DNA from 2 places in the Erwinia sp. HDF1-3R genome. Region 2 is predicted to be linked to the other one. Evidence: predicted binding sites of a transcription regulator. Region 2 holds the regulator's gene; the other holds the start of a gene.
What was found. Region 2 encodes PhoB, which activates phosphate uptake and scavenging genes when phosphate is short. Its sites were predicted from a motif close to CTGTCATAAAACTGNCNNAT; they were not measured.

Region 1 (11,547 bases), 2.1 Mb from region 2:
TCAAGGGTTACAGCCCGCGGCGGCATCTCGGAGATACCCCATTTTTACCCCGCTTCGCATCTGAACGGGTTCTGTTTTCATCCCCTGGCTACTGAACGCCTTTTCCTCTAAGGCATCTGCCGCGAAAAAGCTAAAACCTCATCCGACTTAGCCGTGCCTGTTCCCCACACCTGTTCCACACACCTGTCCCACACATAAGCTACTCATAAGCCGCGCCGCCGATAAGCTGCATCCCGTTACCGTTACCGTAAGCAAAAGCCGCTTTGCCGCTTTCATCCAGACTGCATTGATTCAGGAACTGCCTCGCATCATTACCGGGTCGAAATAGATAAGGATAGTCGGTAGAGAAGAGAATACGCTCGACGACCACAGTGGCTACCGCCCTGTCCAGCAATCACCTGAAGGGCGGACAGACGATCGAACAGGGCTGTAATGAAATGACGGTTTGCCCGATCGGGGTCGAAGTTTCGTTGTTCCTGTGGCAGAATTCTGATGGATTAGGTTGTATACCGCGCTAATGATTCTGAGTCATAGCTGCGATCGGCCCGAACATAATCCGCTTTCGGATCCGCCACTCAGCCAGGGTGATGTTTATGAATATAAGCCTTCCCACTCGCCAGGAGATCCGCACGCGCGTTCGACACCTTCGGCGTAACCTGACGACAGAGCAGCAGCTCAATGCAGCTAATCAGGCAGCTATCCTCGCAATGAATTTTGCGCCGGTACAGCAGGCCCATAAGGTCGCACTTTTCCTCTCTTTTGACGGTGAACTCAACACACAACCGCTGATAGCCGAACTGAGGCAGCGCGGTAAACAGGTGTATCTCCCGGTTCTGCATCCGTTTTCCACAGGCCAGCTGCTGTTTATTCGCTACGATGCCAGCACGCCGCTCACACCTAATCGCCTGGGTATTCCCGAGCCGCCGCTGGATATTCGTAATCTGGCAACGCTCAGGGATCTGGATGTGCTGATGGTGCCTCTGGTGGCGTTTGATGCCCAGGGACAGCGGCTGGGTATGGGTGGCGGTTTTTACGACCGGACGCTGCAGAACTGGCCGCAGCATGGGCTGTTACCGATAGGCCTGGCTCACGATTGTCAGCAGGTGGAGGCGCTACCTGGAGCAGACTGGGACGTGCCGCTACCGGTAATCATTACGCCCTCTAAGGTTTGGCAGTGGTAATGCGACGCTTTGAGTGCATCAGGTAAATACAGGAACCCGGGGTCAGCACATTTTAAGGCGAGTCGACATATTTAAATTCGATAATCATTTAAACTTCAAAAAATAAGAACTTCGTAAATACGAAAATGGTTTTACTTAAAGCAGCTGAGATAAGGATACTGCGCTCAGGGAGCGGCGGGCAAGGATGCCCGCCCGAAGACGGCATCCCGGCCTGGAAACTTGGTTAAATGCACCGCACTGCCGTATTAAGGCGGGCGAACAAGTCAATTATCAGTAAAGCAGACGGGCACGGATAGTGCCTGGAATCGCCTTCATTAGCTGAAGGGCAGTATTCGCAACGTCATGTGATGCGTCGATATCAATCACCACATAGCCCATCTGCGGTGTGGTTTGCAGATACTGTGCGGCAATGTTGATGCCCTGCCCGGCAAAAATGTTGTTAAGTGCCGTTAAGATACCCGGGCGATTCTCGTGAATATGCAGTAAACGACTCTGCTCACCGTGCATCGGCAGCGAGACTTCCGGGAAGTTAACCGCTGAGAGCGTTGAGCCGTTGTCAGAGTATTTCGCCAGCTTGCCCGCGACTTCGACGCCGATATTTTCCTGCGCTTCCTGCGTTGAACCACCAATATGCGGCGTCAGGATCACATTATCAAATTCGCAAAGCGGTGAATTGAATGGATCGCTGTTGGTCGCAGGTTCTTCCGGGAAAACGTCAATCGCCGCACCGGCCAGATGTTTGTCGGCCAGCACCTTACACAGCGCAGGAATATCTACCACCGTCCCGCGAGAGGCATTGATCAGCAGCGAGCCCGGCTTCATCATCGCCAGCTCCTCTGGCCCCATCATATTCTGCGTCGACGCCGTTTCCGGTACGTGCAGGCTGACCACGTCGCTCATATTCAGCAGCTCGGACAGGTAGCGCACCTGCGTGGCATTACCCAACGGCAGCTTGTTCTCAATGTCGTAGAAATAGACGTGCATCCCCAGGCTTTCCGCCAGCACACCCAGCTGCATGCCAATATGACCGTAGCCAATGATACCCAGCTTCTTGCCGCGCGCCTCATAGGACCCCGCCGCCAGCTTATTCCATACGCCCCGGTGGGCTTTGGCATTGGCCATCGGTACGCCACGAAGCATCAACAGCAGTTCACCGATTACCAGTTCAGCAACGGATCGGGTATTGGAGAAAGGCGCGTTAAAAACCGGGATCCCGCGCTTCGCGGCTGCATTAAGGTCAACCTGATTGGTTCCGATGCAGAAACAGCCCACCGCTACCAGCTTTTCAGCCGCTGCGAAGATCTCTTCGCTAAGATGCGTGCGTGAGCGGATACCGATAAAGTGCGCATCACGAACGGAGGCTTTCAGCGACTCACTGTCCAGCGCGCCTTTATGAAATTCGATGTTGGTATAGCCTGACGCGCGCAGATTATCGATCGCGCTCTGGTGTACGCCTTCCACCAGCAGGAACTTAATCTTATCTTTCTCCAGTGATACTTTTGACATTTCCCGACCCTATTTATCAGACTTCAGAAGGAGCTGACCTCGCAATATTTTTCAGATATAAGGCAGCCTTCTGTCAAAGTATCAAAATCTACGCCTGCGGCAATACAAACGATTGCCCGGCAGACAGCATGGCAGCGACGCATCAGGGGGCAAACTGGCAGATAATCACGGTGTAAATCCTCTCGCCAGTGCGATCGGCCGATCTGCGGGGTTTATGTGACATAAGTCACTATATTTTCAGGCCTGAAAGAAAAGATGTTTTTTAACTAAAATTATCCCGCGCCCTGAGGCGCAGGTCAGATCCTCACTGAAGGACTTTAACGCCCTCTGGCGTACCGATTAAGGCAATATCGGCACCGCGCGCCGCAAACAGCCCGACAGTGACCACGCCAGGCAGTGCATTTATCGCCTTTTCCAGCGCGACGGCATCCATAATCTGAAGATTATGCACGTCGAGAATATCGTTACCGTTATCAGTCAGGACATGCTGACGGTATTCCGGCAGCCCACCCAGCTTGACCAGTTCACGCGCCACATAGCTACGCGCCATCGGGATGACCTCAACCGGCAGTGGAAAATGACCCAATACGTCCACCTGTTTGGAACTGTCAGCGATGCAGATGAATTTTTCGGCCACGGCGGCAATAATTTTTTCACGCGTAAGCGCAGCACCGCCGCCTTTGATCATCTGAAGGGAGGCATTAATTTCATCAGCGCCGTCGACATAAACCGACAGGGAGTCAACCTCGTTCAGATCGAAAACCGGTATTCCCAGCGCCTTTAATAACGCGGTAGAGGCATCGGAGCTGGATACGGCTCCTTCAATCTGGTGCCTGACAGACCCCAGCGCATCGATAAAATGAGCGGCGGTAGACCCCGTACCTACGCCAACAATCGTTCCCGGCTGTACGTATTTCAGTGCGGCCCAGCCGACCGCCTTTTTCAGTTCATCCTGCGTCATAATATGTTTAGAATCCGTACTGATACTGTGTGCGCGTAGTATAAAACAACCCTTGCAGAAAACAGCGCATTTGTTGTCAGTCTGGAAGACAGCCCACAAACAAGCGGAGGGTTAAGCACGTTATTGCGCAGGGAAAGCGAGAAAAAATGTGGCATAGTGCTGATTCCTCACCTGAAAGAGATCAAACGAACAATGAAACGCCCGGATTATCGTACGCTTCAGGCGCTGGATGCAGTCATTCGCGAGCGCGGTTTTGAGCGTGCAGCACAGAAACTTTGTATTACCCAGTCCGCCGTTTCCCAGCGTATCAAGCAGCTGGAAAACATGTTTGGTCAGCCGCTGCTGGTACGTACCGTGCCGCCGCGACCCACAGAACAGGGACAGAAGCTGCTGGCGCTGCTTCATCAGGTTGAGCTGCTGGAAGAGGAGTGGCTGGGTGATGAAAACGGCGGTACCACCCCGCTTCTGCTGTCGCTGGCGGTCAACGCCGACAGTCTTGCAACCTGGCTTTTACCTGCGTTAAAAACGGTATTAACCGACTCTCCGGTTCGCCTGAATCTACAGGTGGAAGATGAGAGCCGCACTCAGGAAAGGCTGCGTCGTGGTGAGGTGGTTGGCGCGGTCAGTATTCAGCCGCAGCCCCTGCCCAGCTGCCTGATTGACCAGCTTGGCGCGCTCGATTATCTGTTCGTGGGTTCTAAAGACTTCGCTGCCCGTTATTTCCCTAACGGCGTGACGCGATCGGCCCTGCTGAAAGCCCCAGCCGTGGCGTTTGATCATCTGGACGATATGCATCAGGCTTTTTTACAGCAAAACTTTGATCTGTCACCCGGTAGCGTCCCCTGCCACATCGTGAACTCTTCAGAGGCCTTTGTTCAGCTTGCCCGTCAGGGAACCACCTGCTGCATGATCCCTCATCTGCAAATAGAGCGTGAGCTGGCCGAGGGGGAGCTGATTGACCTGACGCCCGGACTGTTTCAGCGTCGGATGCTCTACTGGCACCGTTTCGCCCCGGAAAGCCGCCTGATGCGCAAGGTAACGGACGCGCTGATATCCCATGGTCATCGGGTATTGCGTCAGAGCGAATAACGAAAAGCCGCGCCAATGCGACCCCACAGGGGACGCGTCGGCGCGGCTGAAACGACCGGTGGAGTAGAGCTCTCCCCTGGGTTCAGGGGGTCCGCTGCAGCTCAAATACCACGTCAACCTGATCGTCAAAGTGAATCGTCTGCTGTTCGTAGGTCTGCTCCGCCGAAGTCATGGGTGCCGCACTGGCTGCTTTAAACATGCGGGCCATCGGCATGGGCTGATAGTTGGCAACGTGATAACGAATGCTGTAAACCGGCCCCAGCTTAGCGTTAAAGCCCTGAGCCAGCGCGCCAGCCTGCTGCGTGGCATTTTCAATGGCCGCCTGACGCGCCTTATCACGATAGGTCTCCGGATTTGCCACGCCCAGGTCTACGGATCGAATCTCCGTCAGGCCCGCTTTAAGGGCACCGTCAAGCAGTGCATTAAGTTTATCCAGCTGACGCAGCGTGACCTGCACCTGACGTACGGCGCGATACCCTTTCAGTACCGATTTACCGTCTTTCAGATAATCATACTCTGGCTGGGTACGCAGGTTAGCCGCGTTGATGTCCTTCTTATCAATGCCTTTTTTCTGCAGGAAATCAAAATATTGCGCAACACGTTCGTCAGCCTGTTTTTTAGCGTCTGCTGCGTCTTTTGACGAAACGTTCACTTCGATGGCCAGCGTGGCAATATCGGGGGTGGCGTCAATGCTGGACTGGCCAGAGGTCACGACGTGCGGGCCGTTTGGCAATTCATCTGCCAGCGCAGTAAGGGGAATAGTACCTAATCCAATAATGGCGGCCAGCGCCAATTTAGTAAGCTTCACCATGTTCCTCCGTGGGGGCTATTCAGTCAGCCTGCCGATAACCGGCAGGCTAAGGTAATTATGCGGTTAACATGCAACAGCCTTATTTTAGCTGCTTTTGTCGAACCAGACTTTGACGTCAATTCCAGCCGTTAGTTCAAGGTCGGGGAGAAGGCCAGCAACTGAAGGCTCAGGCGATAAGGCTTTGTTATCCGCCACCTAATGCCTGCTGTGCCAGCTTGAGGGCAATAATCCACATCACCAGACCCACAAGAAGGTTAATGATGCGCTGCGCTCCAGGCGTACTTAGCCGTGGTGAGAGCCAGCTTGCCAGTAGCGCCAGCCCAAAAAACCAGACGGTTGAGGCCATGACCGCTCCCAGGACAAACCAGCTGCGCGCAGCGGGCGCCAGCTGACCTCCCAGGCTGCCTAACATCACAAAGGTGTCGATATAGACATGCGGATTTAGCCAGGTGACGGCAATCATCGTACTGATGATGCGCCAGCGCCCCTGCTTTGCGGGCATAGCCTGGACAGAGTCCATCGCCCCACTCAGGGCGCTGCGTAGTGCACCCCAGCCATACCACAGCAGGAAAAGTACGCCGCCCCACGTGACCAGGCTGAGCAGCAGAGTGGATTGTGACAGGAGCGCGCTACCGCCAAATACGCCACCACAGATAAGAATAATATCGCTGAGCGTACAAAGCCCGGCCACCATCAATGGATAGTGGCGACGTACGCCCTGTTGTAATACAAAGGCGTTTTGTGGCCCCAGCGGCAGGATCAAGGCAGCGCCGAGCACCATACCCTGAAAGAAGGCAGCGATCATCCGTAACACCTCAAAGGTACAAAGTGAGGCGAGTGTATCCATCCGGAGTGAGTCGTTGAAATTTAAAATTCTAATTGTTTATTAGTCAGGCTAATAACAAGAGGGAAAGTAAAGGCGGAATGTGCTGGACAACGGCAGGGCCGTCATTCAGGTTTCCGCCTTCGTATTGACCGCTTATCAGGCCCCGGAAGGGCTGCTGACTGGCGCAGAGAGCTCAGCCTCAGGCGCGTTAGCCTGATGCAGGTGAACATCCATCTGCGGATAAGGAATACCAATGCCGTTCGCATCCAGCGTACGCTTAAAGTTCTTCATCAGATCCCAGTAGACGTTCTGCAGGTCACCTGCACTGCTCCAGCAGCGCACCACGAAGTTAAGCGAGGAAGCAGCCAGTTCGTTGAGACCAATCTGCACGCCCATATCCTGCAGCACGCGGCTGTCGGCATCAACCACCTCACGCAGCAGCGCAATGACTTTATCCACGTCCGCGTCGTAGGCTACCCCGATGATAAATTCGTTGCGGCGGTTGGGTTCACGGGAGTAGTTAACGATATTACCGGCAATAATTTTACCGTTTGGCACCACGACAACTTTACCATCACTTGTTTTCAGCGTGGTGGAGAAAATCTGTACGCTCTGTACCGTACCCATCACGCCGATATCAATAAATTCGCCGGTGCGGAACGGACGGAAGGTTACCAGCAGCACGCCAGCCGCCAGGTTTGACAGCGATCCCTGAAGCGCCAGACCGACGGCCAGACCTGCGGCACCCAGCACGGCAATGACCGAAGCGGTTTGTACGCCGACCCTTCCCAGCGCCGCAATCAGCGTAAAGGCAATAATGGCGTAACGTATCAGCGCGGAGAGAAAGTCTGCTACGGTGGCATCAATATGTCGGGCGCGCAGAACTTTGTTCAGGGTTCTGGAGATGACGCGGGCAACGATCATCCCGATAAAGATAATCGCAAGAGCGGCGACAATATTGACCGCATAGCTTAGCAGCAGCGCCTGGTTTCGTACCAGCCATCCTCCGGCATGATTGATACCATCGACTACATTCAGATCTTCCATTCGACTATCCTGTTGTTGTTCGCAGCGGCTTTAGCCGCCATCCACAGCCAGTTGTCACTGACATTCCAGAGATTAAGGGTAATCAAAAAAGTCGTCAGATGCCAAATAAGTCGTGATAGAGCAGCTTGATTCCCCCGGCGCGGCAGTTCCCGGATTAAAAATCCGCCAAAAAAAACGGAGGACCTCGTGAGAGATCCTCCGCTACGTTTGAGCGACCAGTTACAGTCAGCTTATAACTTACAGTACGTCTACCGCGTTCAGTTCTTTAAAGGCCTGCTCCAGACGCACAATCATTGAAGACTGTGCGGCACGCAGCCATACGCGCGGATCGTAGTACTTTTTGTTCGGCTTATCTGCGCCTTCAGGATTACCCAGCTGCGCCTGCAGGTAACCTTCGTTCTTTTTGTAATACTGCAGGATACCGTCCCAGTTTGCCCACTGAGTATCGGTATCAATATTCATTTTGATCACGCCGTAGCCGATAGACTCCTGAATCTCTGCGGCAGAAGAACCGGATCCACCGTGGAAAACAAAATCCAGAGAGTTGTGCGGCAGGTTATGTTTTTTGCTCACATAGTCCTGAGAATCACGCAGGATAGGTGGAGTCAGCTTCACATTACCCGGCTTGTAGACGCCGTGAACGTTACCAAATGAAGCCGCGATGGTGAAACGCGGGCTGATAGCGTTAAGTTTTTCGTAAGCGTAATCAACGTCTTCTGGCTGAGTGTAAAGTGCTGATGCGTCCATATGGCTGTTATCTACGCCATCTTCTTCACCGCCGGTACAGCCCAGTTCGATTTCCAGCGTCATGTTCAGTTTGGACATACGCTTCAGGTAACCGCTACAGATTTCAATGTTTTCTTCCAGAGACTCTTCTGACAGATCAATCATGTGGGAAGAGAACAGTGGCTTACCGGTTTTTTCAAAGTGCGCTTCGCCCGCGTCCAGCAGACCATCGATCCACGGCAGCAGTTTCTTGGCGCAGTGGTCAGTATGCAGAATAACCGGCACACCGTAGTGTTCAGCCATCTGGTGAACGTGATGCGCGCCGGAGATAGCGCCCAGGATAGCCGCCGCCTGTGGCTTATCGGACTTGAGTCCTTTACCCGCAATAAATGCGGCGCCGCCGTTAGAGAACTGAATAATGACCGGTGCTTTTACTTTTGCAGCGGTTTCCAGCACGGCGTTGATGGAGTCAGTGCCTACGCAGTTTACTGCCGGGAGAGCGAATTTGTTTTCTTTCGCCACTTTGAAAATTTTCTGTACGTCGTCACCGGTGACAACGCCTGGTTTTACGAAATCAAAAATTTTAGACATGTTCTTGTGTCCTGTTTCGTCGGTCGTATGAAAAGATAATGAACCTGCCAGGCAGGCAAATCATTCTGGCGGGAGGCAAGCCCCCGCCCCAGAGGTTACTGTTTCGCACGCTCTTCAAGCATGGCAACCGCCGGCAGTTTTTTACCTTCCACGAACTCAAGGAAAGCACCGCCACCGGTAGAGATATAGGAGATTTTATCTTCGATGCCAAAGAGATCGATGGCCGCCAGCGTATCACCGCCACCCGCGATAGAGAATGCATCGCTCTCTGCGATTGCCCGGGCAACGATTTCCGTACCTTTACGGAAGTTAGGGAACTCAAAGACGCCAACCGGGCCGTTCCACAGAATAGTTTTGGCCTCTTTCAATAGTTTAGCCATGGCTTCGGCAGTTTCGTCACCGAAGTCCATGATCTCTTCATCGTCCTGCACTTCGCTTACTTTCTTCACGGTCGAAGGCGCAGTTTCAGAGAATTCCGTGCCGACGCGGGAGTCAGTTGGGACCGGGATTTTAAACTCGTCACGCAGTTTTTTGGCCGCGTCCACAAAGTCTGGCTCGTAAAGCGATTTACCCACGTTGTTATCAATCGCGACGAAAGTGTTGGCAATACCGCCGCCTACAATGACCGTGTCGGCAATTTTCACCAGGGAGTTCAGCACGTCGAATTTAGTGGAGACTTTAGAACCACCGACCACGGCAACCATGGGGCGGGCCGGATGCAGCAGAGCTTTGCCCAGCGCGTCCAGTTCGTTAGCCAGCAGCGGGCCTGCACAGGCCACGGGGGCGAACTTGCCAACGCCGTGGGTAGAGGCCTGCGCACGGTGTGCCGTACCAAAGGCGTCCATAACATACACGTCGCAAAGGGCTGCGTATTTCTTAGCCAGCGCTTCGTCGTCTTTCTTCTCGCCCTTGTTGAAGCGCACGTTTTCCAGCACGACCAGCTCACCTTCAGCAATGTCGACGCCGTCGAGGTAATCTTTCGCCAGACGAACAGGAGAAGAAATCTTATCTTTCAGGTAATTAACCACCGGCAGCAGGGAGAACTCTTCGTTATATTCACCTTCGACAGGGCGGCCAAGGTGGGAGGTGACCATTACTTTAGCGCCCTGCTTAAGTGCTGCTTCGATAGTTGGCAGTGAGGCACGAATACGCGCATCAGACGTTACTTTGCCCTCTTTTACCGGCACGTTTAAGTCAGAACGAATTAATACACGCTTACCAGCAAGATCCAGATCGCTCATCTTGATTACAGACATGGTGAATCCTCTCGTTGATTCTCTAAGTTTTTACAGGCGCAGAGCGCCCTGGCTGAAACCGCTTGCGACCATCGCTAACGTCGTGTCGAGCATTCGGTTAGCGAAGCCCCATTCGTTATCGCACCAGACCAGCGTTTTGATCAGGCGCTGACCGCTCACCCGGGTCTGGGTGCCGTCTACAATGGCACTGTGCGGATCGTGGTTAAAATCTATGGAAACTAACGGTAATTCCGTATAGTCAACTATACCACTAAACGCCCCCTCTGACGCATTTCGCAGCAGCGTGTTCACCTCCAGCGCACTGACGGCATCACGCACGGTGACGCTTAAATCAATCGCCGTGACGTTGATGGTAGGCACCCGTACGGCGATGGCTTCAAAGCGGTCATTAAATTTCGGAAAAATTCGGGTAATGCCCGCCGCCAGCCGCGTATCAACCGGGATGATAGACTGGCTGGCCGCGCGGGTGCGCCGCAAATCCGTATGGTAGGCGTCGATAACCTGCTGATCGTGCATCGCTGAGTGAATGGTGGTGACGGTCCCCCACTCAATGCCGAATGCGTCATCCAGCAGCTTGATTATTGGGATAATACAGTTGGTGGTACAGGAGGCATTTGAGACGATTCTGTGTTCGGGCCGCAGGGCTTTTTCGTTGACGCCGTATACGACGGTGGCATCCAGATCGTGGTCCCCCGGATGGGAAAACAGCACTTTTTTCGCCCCCGCTTTCAGATGCGCTTCGCCATCTGCCCGGCTGCCGTATACGCCGGTACAGTCCAGCACCACGTCAACATTCAGCTCCTGCCAGGGTAAATTTTCGATTTCCTCGCAGTGCAAAATACGGAGGGTATCGTCACCCACCCACAGCAGATCGCGCTCCTGGCGCACATCCCAGGCAAAGCGCCCATGGCTGGTATCATACTTCAGCAAATGGGCCATTCCTGCGGAGTCGGCCAGCTCGTTGATCGCCACCACGGTCATTTCAGCACGACGACCGGTTTCATAGAGCGCACGAAGTACGTTGCGCCCAATGCGACCAAAACCGTTTATGGCAATACGAATTGTCATCTCACTCCCGCATCAGAAATCAGTGCAAAACCGGACCGTTAGCCTGAGCCAGTCAGTTAGGTTTGTACAGAAATTATTACCACCTGACCTCGCCCTGAACGTGGGTAAACAGCCACGTTAACGTCAACTGAAACGGTTCAGCCAGAATAAAGAGTGCGGAGAATAATTGGAATGAGTTAGATCAATCACGACGCAGAAATTCTGACAGAGATCACATTCGCTAAATGAAGTGCGTGAATAAATACGCGATTGCAACGACCTCAAGTAGACTGTCATCCCCCAGCGCGTATTTTGGCTTAGCCAAACGGGCTGGGGGATAAACATCAGGGAAGAGGCTGTACCGCTTTCGCATCCAGGAAGGACGCGTCAAATATCGTCACCGCAACCGGCGATAGTCTGGTCATACCCCTCCTTATCTCCACACTTTTCCGCTGGTACAGACAAGCTACATGATGAATTACAACCTACTTTGGTATATCTGGTTA
Region 2 (11,547 bases):
GGTGAATTATTTTCGCCAGGTATCAGTAACAAAAAAAGGGCCGGAAATTATCCGGCCCTTTTTTTTATCGGCTGTTGGGTTCTTCTCCACCCGGCGGGGAGTGACAACCGGGCGACGCATTGCTGTCGTCGATGGCTGAGATTAATGAGCGCTGACTTTTTTCTTCACAAACAGCCAGCTCACCAGCAGCAGCGCGATCCAGCCTACCCCAACATACAGCGACACGCGCGTATCGGGAAAGTAGCCAATCAGGCCGATAATAAAGGCCAGCGACAGCACGCCTACCATCGCAGTGAACGTACCGCCAGGCATGGCAAACTTCAGCGCCCGCGCCTGCTCTTTGCTCAGCGTCCGGCGGAAGCCAATTTGAGCGAAGAGGATCATAATCCATACCCAGACGGTGGCGAACGTCGCCAGTGAAGCGATCACCAGAAACACCTTGCCCGGCATCAGATAGTTAAGATAGACCGCGATCAGCATAGCTAACATCATCACCAACACGGTTACCCAGGGGATGCCGCGCCGCGAAACCGTGGCGAACATTTTTGGCGCATGCCCCTGTTCAGCCATACCATGCAGCATGCGGCCCACGCCGAATACATCACTGTTGATGGCCGACAGCGAAGCGGTGATCACCACAAAATTCAAAATAGCCGCAGCGGCAGCGATACCCATATGCTGGAAGGTCAGCACGAAGGGGCTACCATCAGTGCCGACCTGATTCCAGGGGAAGATCGACATAATCACGAACAGCGTACCCACGTAGAACACCAGAATACGCAGCGGGACGGTGTTTATCGCACGGGGAATAGAGGCTTCAGGGTCTTTCGCTTCACCGGCGGTGATACCAATTATTTCTATCCCGCCATAGGCAAACATCACAATTTGCAACGACAGCACCATACCGATCACGCCGTGCGCAAAGAAGCCGCCGTTAGTCCATAAATTATGGATGCCGGTCGCCTGACCGCCGTTACCAATACCCCAGAAGATGATACCGATACCCGCCACGATCATGATAATAATGGTGGCGACCTTAAACAGCGACAGCCAGAACTCCACCTCGCCAAATACCTTTACGGTCGCCATATTGATGGCGCCGATAATCAGCACCACGCTCAGTACCCAGATCCAGTGCGGGACGTCCGGAAACCACACGCCCATATAGATGCCGAAGGCGGTCACGTCGGCAATAGCGACAATCAGGATTTCAAAGCAGTAGGTCCAGCCGGTAATATAGCCAGCCAGCGGCCCCAGATAGTCCTGCGCGTAACGTGAAAAAGAGCTGGCCTGGGGGTTATTCACCGACATCTCGCCCAGCGCGCGCATAATAATATAGGCGATAGCCCCGCCGATGATGTAGGCGAGGATAACGCTCGGACCGGCCATTTTCATTGCATCAGCCGAGCCGTAAAAAAGCCCGGTACCAATTGCCGATCCCAGCGCCATAAAGCGAATGTGTCGGGTACTCAGTCCCTTTTTGAGCGTATTTTTTGTCATTTCTCTGCTTCCGATCCTGCTACATTTGCCTCCCCGACGCATTGACGACGGGGAAGACGGATGATCGATTACTGTTGCGACACGTGAGCGGGTTGGCCACCGCGTACGCGGTCATAGATAGCGGCCACGACCAGCATAGCCAGTGAAGGCGGCAGCCATGCCAGCCCCTGCTCTGCCAGCGGAAGATGCTGGGCAAAAGCGGGCAGCATGGACGTCAGCTCACCGGCCTTGATCGCATCAATAATGCCGAACAGCAGGCTGATAAGCATCGTTGGCGCGATAATGCGACTGCTTTTGTTCCACCAGTTCAGGGTAAAACTCAGCAGGATCAGCACGATACAGGGCGGATAGATACCGGTCAGCACGGGGACAGAGATGCGGATCAGATGGCTCAGGCCAAGGTTAGATACCAGCATCGAGAACAGGCCGAGAATAAATACCAGCTGACGGTAGGTCAGCGGCAGATACTGCTCAAAGAACTCCGCGCAGGCGCAGGTCAGGCCCACTGCCGTTACCATACAGGCAACAAAGATCAGCGCCGCCAGGAAGGTGCTTCCCATGCCGCCAAAGGTCTGCTGCACGTAGGCGTGAAGGATAGCTGCACCGTTAGCGCTTTGCTCAACCAGTCCCGCGCTGTTGGAACCCAGCTTGAACAGCGTCAGATAGACCAGCGTCAGGCCCACGCCGGCAATAAGACCGGCCATAACGGTATAGCGCGTCAGCAGCTTAGCTTCACTGACGCCGCGCGAGCGGGCCGCATTGACAATCACAATGCCGAACACCAGCGCACCGAGGGTATCCATGGTCAGATAGCCATTGACGAAGCCGGTGGAAAAGGCCGCCTGTTGGTAAGCGTCCGTCGCCGGTGCCACCCCCCCGGCAGGCCAGATCAACGCTGCAATTCCCAGAATGGCCAGCGCCACAATTTTCAGCGGCGCGAGGACATGACCGACGGTATCGAGCAGCTTACCGGGATAGAGAGAAATACCGATAACCAGCGCAAAGTAGATCAGGCTGTAGATAAACAGCGGTAGCGGGCCGTCACCGGTCAGCGGGGCGATACCCACCTCGAAAGAGACCGTAGCGGTGCGCGGTGTGGCAAACAGCGGACCGACGGCCAGGTAGCACACGGTCGCCAGTACCAAACCGGCGGCTTTGCCAATCGGCGTGCTGAGTGCGTCGATGCCGCCGCCCACGCGCGCCAGCGCAATGACCGTAATCACCGGCAGGCCGACGGCGGTAATCAGAAAGCCTATTGCTGCGATCCAGACGTGTGCGCCCGACTGAATACCCACCATAGGTGGAAAAATAATATTACCTGCCCCCACAAACAGGGCAAAGGTCATAAAGCCCAGCGCGAGGATGTCTTTAGAAGATAATCGATTTGTCATAATCAGCGAAGCTGCCTGTACTGGTGTTAAGTGGAATCGTGATGTCAGAAATATCGCCCCGTGTGCGCTGAAAACACCGCCTTATCAAACCGATACAGGGAAATATATTGACCCAACGTCGCTCTGGCAGCGAATGTACGCTGATTTTGGTTTTCTAACGGGGGATAATGTAAAAACGGCGCTAAGTAAACCGTTTATAGCGGAGAAAGGCAATACGGGATCGGGAATGCAGAGTGATATAGCGTAAAAAAAAGCTTATCCAGTGAATCAGTTCAGTTTATCGGCTGGTTGCCTTACATGATTTGTATGATTTGCATGCAGTCCAGGGGGTTTTCCTGCATTACCGCCCGCTTAAATGCACAAAAGGCGCACCCGGGCGCGCCTTTATGACCCTTTGCGGTGTTTTACCAGACGTCTTTAGCGATATCGACCACCAGTCGCAGCTTTTCCCACTGTTGCGCTTCGCTCAGGCTGTTCCCCTCTTCCGTAGAGGCAAAGCCGCACTGCGGGCTGAGGCAAATCTGGTCGAGGCTGACGAACGGCGCGGCTTCCGCAATACGTTTTTTTACCGTCTGCGGATCTTCCAGCTCACCCGTTTTGGTGGTGATCAGCCCCAGCACTACCTGCTGCCTGCCCGGTTTGATAAAGCGCAGCGGTTCAAAGCCACCGGAGCGTTCGTTATCGTATTCCAGGAAGAACGCATCAATATTTACGCTGCCAAACAGAATTTCAGCCACTGGCTCATAGCCGCCTTCCGAAATCCAGGTTGATCGGAAGTTACCCCGGCAGACATGCAGACCGATGGTGAGATCCTCAGGCTTGCCTTCGAGAGCCTTATTCAGCACCTGCGCATAGATGTGCGCCAGCTCTTCAGGGTCTTCGCCGCGCTCGCGGATTTGTGCCTTTTGGTCTTCGGAGCAGAGGTACGCCCAGACGGTGTCGTCCAGCTGCAGGTAGCGGCAGCCCGCGTTATAGAAAGCCTGAATCGCATCGCGATAGGTTTGCGCCAGATCGTCAAAATAGGCATTCAGATCGGGATAAACGGTGGCGTCTATCGCCTTACGGCCGCCGCGGAAGTGCAGCACGCTTGGGCTGGGAATGGTCATTTTCGCGATGGCATCGCCGCTGATGCTGTTCAGATAGCGGAAATCTTCCAGCATAGGATGCTGACCAAAGCCCAGCTTGCCCGTGACGCGTACGCTGTGTGCTTTGGTCTGCACGCCGTTAAACTGAATACCCTGCTCTGATTCATAAAGCTCCACGCCCTCCAGGCCATCAAAGAAATCGAAGTGCCACCAGGCGCGGCGGAATTCGCCGTCGGTCACCACCTTCAGGCCGCTGGCGCGCTGATGTTCCACGACGTCACGGATCGCCTCATCCTCAATACGACGCAGCTCTTCGGCGTTGATCTCACCGTTCTGGAACTGCTCACGTGCTTTTTTGATTGCGGCGGGACGCAGAAAACTGCCGACCACTTCGGCACGGTACTGAGCGGAATCTCTTTGCATGTTAGGTTACTCCTGGCCTGCGCGCACGGCGCATAATTTACCGGTGAAATAGTTACAACGGGTTACTTTTAGACTTCTGGATGTCTATATGTCCAGACGCAAGAATGTCATGAGAAAGTTTCAGGCGCAAACGAGGAAAATTCATCACAGGTGAAAAAAATTCACTTTGGGGAGGGTCGGGTAAAGCTGCTGGCTTACAACCGGACCCGTTGCCTCAAGCCGGGGATAACCTTTACTTCGTGGCCAGCCCGGCCAGCCTTAGCGCTTCCAGACGCTGTGCGTCAGAAAGCGGCAGGTAGCCAGCCCGACTCACCTGCGCCTGTCCCTGCGGTGAAAGAATATGCCGCAGAAAGGCGGCAGTCAGCGGTGCCAGCGGCTGGTTTGGCGCCTTATTGATGTAGATATAGAGCGGTCTGGCCCAGGGGTAGCGCCCACTGCGAATATTCTCTGCGTCAGGCGGGATCCAGTCATTCCCCTCACGCGCAATGGGCAGCGTTTTAACCCCGCTGATATGGCTACCCATGCTGGCATAGCCGATACCGTTCAGCGTGGCGGCAACGGCCTGCGCGACCGCCGCCGCACCGGGATACTCCCCGACGTCATTGCGAAAATCACCGTGGCAGAGCGCCTGCTGCTTGAAAAAACCCCAGGTTCCCGAGGCGGAGTTGCGGCCAAAACGCTGTAGTGCCCGCGTTTGCCAGCCGGGCTGGGTCAACCCGAGATCACCCCACTGACGGATGATTGCAGTATCGCCACAGCGGCGGGTAATGGAAAAAATTGCATCGAGCTGGCGGGTATTTAGCCCGGCCAGCGGATTATCCTGATTCACCATCACTACCAGCGCATCCATGGCAACCGGCACGGCGAGGGGCGGATAGCCGTAGCGGGTTTCAAACAGCTGACGCTCCCCCTGCTGCATTGGGCGACTCATTGCCCCCAGCTGAGCCGCCCCGGCTGCCAGCGCGGTAGGCGCAGTTGAGGAACCGGCTGCCTGAATCTGCACGTTCACGCCGGGATACTGACGATTAAAACTCTCTCCCCACAGCGCCATCAAATTACCCAGCGTATCCGAACCTACGCTGCTCAAATTACCCGCCAGCATTCCTTCGTTTGCCCGGGCCAGCAGGCTAAACAGCAGCAGCCCGGCAATAATCAGCTTTTTCATTATTGTTATCCGCATCAGTGATGAAGGGCATTCTGTGATGATTCAGCGCTGACAAGCAACTCCGGCGGCAGGACAAAACTGAAGCAGGTCTCTTCTCCCGGCTGGCTGCGTATTTCCAGACGACTGTGATGATGACTCAGCGCATGTTTTACAATAGCCAGGCCCAAACCGCTGCCGCCCGTTTGTCGCGATCGGGCTTTATCCACCCGATAGAAGCGCTCCGTCAGGCGCGGAATATGCTCTGCCGCAATGCCCGGGCCGTTATCCTTCACCCTGAACTCAGCCCCTTTCGCAGTTTTCAGCCATGCAATGTCAATCCGTGTGCCGTCCGGCGTGTGGTTTACCGCATTGTAAACCAGATTAGAAAATGCGCTGTGCAGCTGCTCCTCATTACCGTAAACCCACAGATGAGGATCGGTGGAGAACTGCAACAGGTGACGTCCCTGACTGAGCGTGGCGGCTTCCACCTCCAGCCGCCGCAGCATCGCGGGTATATCAACCTGCTCGTCCCTTCCCTGCGCCGGTGCGGCTTCAATACGGGCCAGCGTCAGCAGCTGCTTCACCAGCCCATCCATACGGCGGGTTTGGTCCTGCATAGTCTGTAATGCTTTCTGCCGCCGCACGCCTTCCATCTCTGACGTTTCCATCATCTCCAGATAGCCCCCCAGCACCGTTAACGGCGTACGCAGTTCGTGACTGACGTTGGCAAAAAAGTTGCGCCGCGCGCCTTCAAGCTGGTGCATCTGCGTGACGTCCCGAGCCACCAGGAGCCACTGCCCTTCGCTGTAGGACATTACGCGAAATTCAAGGTGACGCTGACTGTTAAGCACCAGCATCAGCGGGCGGGTAAATTCGCGCTGGCGCAGATAGCGGGTGAACTCAGGATAGCGCAGCAGGTTGAGGATATTTTGTCCGTTATCTTCGGGCCAGCGCAGACCGAGCATCTGCTGAGCGAGGCCGTTGCACCAGAAGATGCTGCCCTCTTCGGTGGTCAGCACCAGCGCATCAGGCAGTGATTCGGCGCCGCTGCGAAAGCGTTTGATCAGATGGCCCAGTTCGCGACGTCGACGGCGGTTTCGCGCCTGCATCTGGTAAATACCGTAAAAAAGGGGTTCCCAGCTGCCGCGCCCACCTGGCGGCGTCATGCTGCGGTCGATCCACAACCAGTGCGAAAGACGAAGGATGTTGGCAAAATGCCAGCCCAGCAGGGCCAGCACGGAGAGCAGCAGCAGCCACGGCAGATAGCCGATCAGCAGGCTGAGAGCCAGCGCGGGCAGGCACGCCAGCAGCAGTTCAAGCAGTAATCTCTTCCAGGAGAGGCGTTCCAGCACGGTGGATACTCCGTTGCGAGATCAGTAGCGTGAGGAAAAACGGTAACCTGTGCCGCGCACCGTTTGCACCATGCGATCGTGCCCGGTAAGTTCGAGCGCTTTGCGCAGTCGGCGAATATGCACATCAACGGTACGATCTTCGACGTAAACGTTAGTGCCCCATACGTGATTAAGCAACTGTTCACGGCTGTAAACGCGCTCGGGATGGGTCATAAAGAAGTGCAGCAGCTTATATTCCGTCGGCCCCATTTCAACGGGCTGGGTATCGGACATCACCCGGTGGGAGGAGGGATCCAGTGTCAGTCCCTGCATTTCGATCGCTTCTTCCACCGCCATCGGTGAAATGCGGCGCATGACCGCTTTGATGCGGGCGATAAGCTCTTTTGGTGAGAATGGCTTGGTGATGTAGTCATCGGCTCCCACCTCAAGGCCCCGAACGCGATCTTCTTCTTCGCCGCGCGCCGTGAGCATCATGACCGGTATATGTCGGGTCATGGCTTCACGCTTCAAGTGCCGGATGAGCTGAATGCCCGATCCGCCGGGGAGCATCCAGTCCAGCAGTATCAGGTCGGGCCAGGGTTCAATGAGCAGGTTGATGGCGCTGTCATAGTCTTCTGCTTCAATCGGTTGATAATCATTTTGTTCCAGAACGAAACAGAGCATTTCACGGATGGGGGTTTCATCTTCAACCACCAGAATGCGCTTAGCCATTATTACTCCTGCTGCGGTAACGGGATGTCATTGAGACTCGCGGCGTTATTATGCGTCACTTTTATGACATATTTATGAAAAAAGCCCCAGCCCCAGACGCAATTATGCTGCATGGGACGAATATCTGCGCTGCCGGTGGATAATCCCTGCGGGTGACGGTGAGTTGTGCAGGCTGGGATTTTTGCTTTGTCGGTGGATAATCCCTGCGGGTGACGGGCGTCCTCGCGCCAGGCTTTGCCTGGTGCCTTTGGCTCCGGCTCCAGGCCGGACGGCCCGGTCGCGAGCGGGCATCCCTGCCCGCCGCTCCCTGAGTGCAGCATCCCTGCTGCCCTCGCCTGGCCTTCCGTCTGCGCCGCAGCGCTGCGGAATGCCCGTCACCCGCAGGGATTATCCACCTCTCAGGCTTCCGGGCCGCTTTAAGTAAAACCGTTTATCTGTCCGCAGGCTGCTGAGCTGCTCCGGTAAAAACGTTTATCTGTCCGCGGGCTACTGAGCTGCTCCGGTAAAACCGTTTATCTGTCCGCAGATTTCATAGCCTATCCCCGTTAAGGTTTGCTCTCGCGCAGGATTCGGCTCACTTTTCGATTTAGTTTTTGGTACCGCTATTTAGGTCATTTATCTGCACCATGAAAAAACCAGTCAAAATAAACTGAGCACTCTCAGTCTTCTGATTTTCTTCATATCCCAACTATTTTGGTCATTGCATATTTCCTGTACGCATTCATATCTGACGAAGAGTTTCCGGGAATCTCCGACACCGCCCTTAACCGCAGCCAGCACAATGCAATAAGCCGACGGGTGGGGCCCGGTGACAGGCAATCCGCAGCGCTGAGCGCAGGGAGGAAGACCCGGATGGGCCAGCAGGGAGGCTGGCACAAGGGCATGTCGGGACAGGGATGTCACGTCATGCCCGGTCCGAAAGGTCGACGAGCGGAGCGAAGGCACCGCGCAACGCGCGGCGCGAGGACCGCCTGTCACCGGGCACCACCCGTAGGCAACACCCCAAGGCTGTGCAGCATCGGGCACCACCCGTAGGCGACACCCCAGGCCTGTGCAGCACCGGGCACCACCCGTAGGCGACACCCCAGGCCTGTGCAGCACCGGGCACCACCCGTAGGCGACACCCCAGGCCTGTGCAGCACCGGGCACCACCCGTAGGCGACAGCACTGAGTCTTTGCAGCCCGGCACCACCCGCAGGCGACAGCACTGAGCCTTTGCTGCACTGGGCACGTAACACAATGCATTGCGCCCCCGGCGCGATAAATTACCGCTTTATCAACCGGGTTATCCCTTTCAGGCTGGGGTTTTGCCGCGCGACGTTTATAATCGGCGCATCGGGTTTGCTGACCAAAGGATTTTCATGCGCATTATTCATACCTCCGACTGGCATCTGGGACAGTTTTTCTATACGAAAAGCCGTGCGCCCGAACATCAGGCTTTCCTCGACTGGCTGCTGGTACAGGCCGTTGAACAGCAGGCTGATGCTATTATTGTCGCTGGCGACATCTTCGACACCGGATCGCCGCCGAGCTATGCGCGTGAGCTCTACAACCGCTTCGTCGTGAAGCTGCAACAGGCGGGTTGCCAACTGGTGGTGGTGGGCGGAAACCACGACTCCGTTGCCACCCTGAATGAGTCCCGCGAACTGCTCGCCTGCCTGAACACCACCGTTATCGCAGCAGCCAGCGACACCCCAGGCGAGCAGGTTCTGCTATTGAAAACCCGTGACGGCCAGCCAGGCGCCCTGCTCTGCGCCATCCCTTTTTTACGCCCGCGTGATATCACCCTCAGCCAGGCCGGGCAGTCGGGCCATGAAAAACAGCACTCCCTGCTGGAGGCCATCACTCAGCACTATCAGCAGTGCTGGCAAGAGGCGCAGGCACAGCGCGAAGCCCTCGGCCTGTCGCTGCCGATTATTGCCACCGGACACCTCACGACCGTCGGCGTGACTAAAAGCGACGCGGTACGCGACATCTATATCGGATCGCTGGATGCGTTTCCGGCGCAGGCGTTCCCCCCCGCTGACTATATCGCGCTGGGCCATATCCACCGCGCGCAACGCATCGCCAACACCGAACACATTCGCTATAGCGGCTCACCTATCCCACTGAGCTTTGATGAGCTGGGTAAGGAAAAAAGCGTCTTTATCGTCGATTTCGCTGACGGGAAACTGAGCCGCGTCGAACCGCTGACCATTCCCCTGTATCAACCTATGCAGATGATCAAAGGCACGCTGGAAGAGATTGAGCACCAGCTGGCGGCAATTGAACCTCGCGAGGATGGCAAAAAGGTGTGGCTGGATATTGAGATTGTTACCCAGGACTGGCTGAATGACCTGCAGCGCCGTATCCAGGCGCTGACCGAGCAGCTGCCGGTTGAGGTCGTGCTGCTTCGCCGCAGCCGCGAGCAGCGCGAGCAGACCCTCGCCCGCCAGGATAACGAAACGCTCAGCGAACTCAGCGTGCAGGAGGTTTTCGCCCGCCGACTGGCGTCAGAGGAAGGGAGAGACCCCGGGCAGCTGGCCCGCGCCAGCCTGCTGTTTAGCCAGACGCTGGCAGAAATGGAAAATGAGGAGCCTTCATGCAAACTCTGAGGCTGGCTGAACTCCGTCACCAGGAACCGTCATGAAAACGCCAACGCTGGCCAAAATAAGTCACCGGGAATCGCTATGAAAATCCTGACGCTGCGCTTTAAGAATCTGAACTCGCTAAAGGGCGAGTGGAAAATCGATTTCACCGCCGAGCCGTTCGCCAGCAACGGTTTATTTGCCATCACCGGCCCGACAGGTGCCGGCAAAACCACCCTGCTGGATGCCATCTGCCTGGCGCTGTATCACGAAACGCCCCGGCTGGGTAAGTTATCTAACGCGCAAAACGACCTGATGACCCGCGATACGGCGGAGTGTCTTGCCGAAGTGGAGTTTGAAGTCAAAGGTGTGGCGTGGCGTGCGTTCTGGAGCCAGACCCGCGCGCGCGGCTCAGCAGAGGGAAACCTTCAGGTGCCCCGGGTCGAGCTGGCCCGCTGCGACGATAACACCATCGTTGCCGATAAGGTGAAGGATAAGCTTGAGATGCTCACCGCCCTCACCGGGCTGGACTTCGAACGTTTTACCCGCTCAATGATGCTCTCGCAGGGGGAGTTTGCCGCATTCCTCAACGCCCCTGCCAACAAACGCGCAGAGCTGCTGGAAGAACTGACGGGCACGGAGATCTATGGCCGGGTTTCGGTCAGCGTCTTTGAGCAACATAAGCGCGCCCGCGCCGCGCTTGATACTCTTCACGCCAGAGCCAGCGGCCTGTCCCTGCTGACGGAAGATGAGGTTACGCAGCTAACCGGGCAGCTCCAGCAGCTTGAAGCAGAGGAGCAGGCGCTTACTTCACTTTCGCACCAGCAGCAGCATCTGCTTAACTGGCACCGCCAGCAGATGGCGCTAACGGATGCCGTTACCGCCGCCCGTGCTGAGCACCAGCTCTCTGAAGATCGCTGGCTGGCGGCCCAGGCCGAGATGGGTAAACTCACACTCGCGGAGCCAGCGGAAAAGCTACGGCCCCTCTGGCAGCAGCGTAACCAGCTCAGTCAGGATACTGACAGCCTGCAACAGCAGTTGCAGGTGCTGTCCACCCGGCAGCAGCAGGCTCGCGAAAGGCTGGAAAGCAGCACTCAGGCGCTGCAAAAAGCCGAAGAAGCTCAGCGACAGCACGAAGTGCAGCGTCAGCAGCAGGAAACGCTGATTACAGATACGGTCGTGCCGCTGGATAACCGCTTAGCGACGCTGGGTCAGCAAAAGGAAGAACTGACAAAAGAAGTCAGTGAGTACCAACACGCGCTGACGCAGCGTCGCGCAGCCCTGCAAACCAATCATCAGGCGCAGCAGGATAAACTCGCCCGGCAGGCACAGTATCAGCAGTGGCGGACGGATCATGTACGACTGGCCGACTGG

Region 1: a site for PhoB is predicted at 2,734-2,753, ahead of serA (phosphoglycerate dehydrogenase). Genes of this name have one in related genera too.

What each region holds. Positions count from the first base shown of each region.
Region 1 is NZ_CP155071.1:4,028,172-4,039,718, forward strand. Features, by position in the region: RNA gene ssrS (6S RNA) at 1-38, shown strand, start outside; gene AAGR22_RS18230 (hypothetical protein) at 200-370, opposite strand; gene AAGR22_RS18235 (5-formyltetrahydrofolate cyclo-ligase) at 594-1,181, shown strand; gene serA (phosphoglycerate dehydrogenase) at 1,452-2,687, opposite strand; gene rpiA (ribose-5-phosphate isomerase RpiA) at 2,992-3,648, opposite strand; gene AAGR22_RS18250 (LysR family transcriptional regulator ArgP) at 3,841-4,737, shown strand; gene AAGR22_RS18255 (oxidative stress defense protein) at 4,820-5,548, opposite strand; gene argO (arginine exporter ArgO) at 5,733-6,353, opposite strand; gene mscS (small-conductance mechanosensitive channel MscS) at 6,531-7,421, opposite strand; gene fbaA (class II fructose-bisphosphate aldolase) at 7,659-8,738, opposite strand; gene pgk (phosphoglycerate kinase) at 8,834-9,994, opposite strand; gene epd (erythrose-4-phosphate dehydrogenase) at 10,025-11,062, opposite strand.
Region 2 is NZ_CP155071.1:1,332,706-1,344,252, reverse strand. Features, by position in the region: gene proY (proline-specific permease ProY) at 142-1,500, opposite strand; gene brnQ (branched-chain amino acid transport system II carrier protein) at 1,569-2,891, opposite strand; gene AAGR22_RS06050 (cobalamin-independent methionine synthase II family protein) at 3,296-4,399, opposite strand; gene AAGR22_RS06045 (phosphate ABC transporter substrate-binding protein PstS family protein) at 4,632-5,564, opposite strand; gene phoR (phosphate regulon sensor histidine kinase PhoR) at 5,579-6,895, opposite strand; gene phoB (phosphate response regulator transcription factor PhoB) at 6,917-7,606, opposite strand; gene AAGR22_RS06030 (hypothetical protein) at 7,609-7,926, opposite strand; gene sbcD (exonuclease subunit SbcD) at 8,968-10,200, shown strand; gene AAGR22_RS06020 (AAA family ATPase) at 10,276-11,547, shown strand, end outside.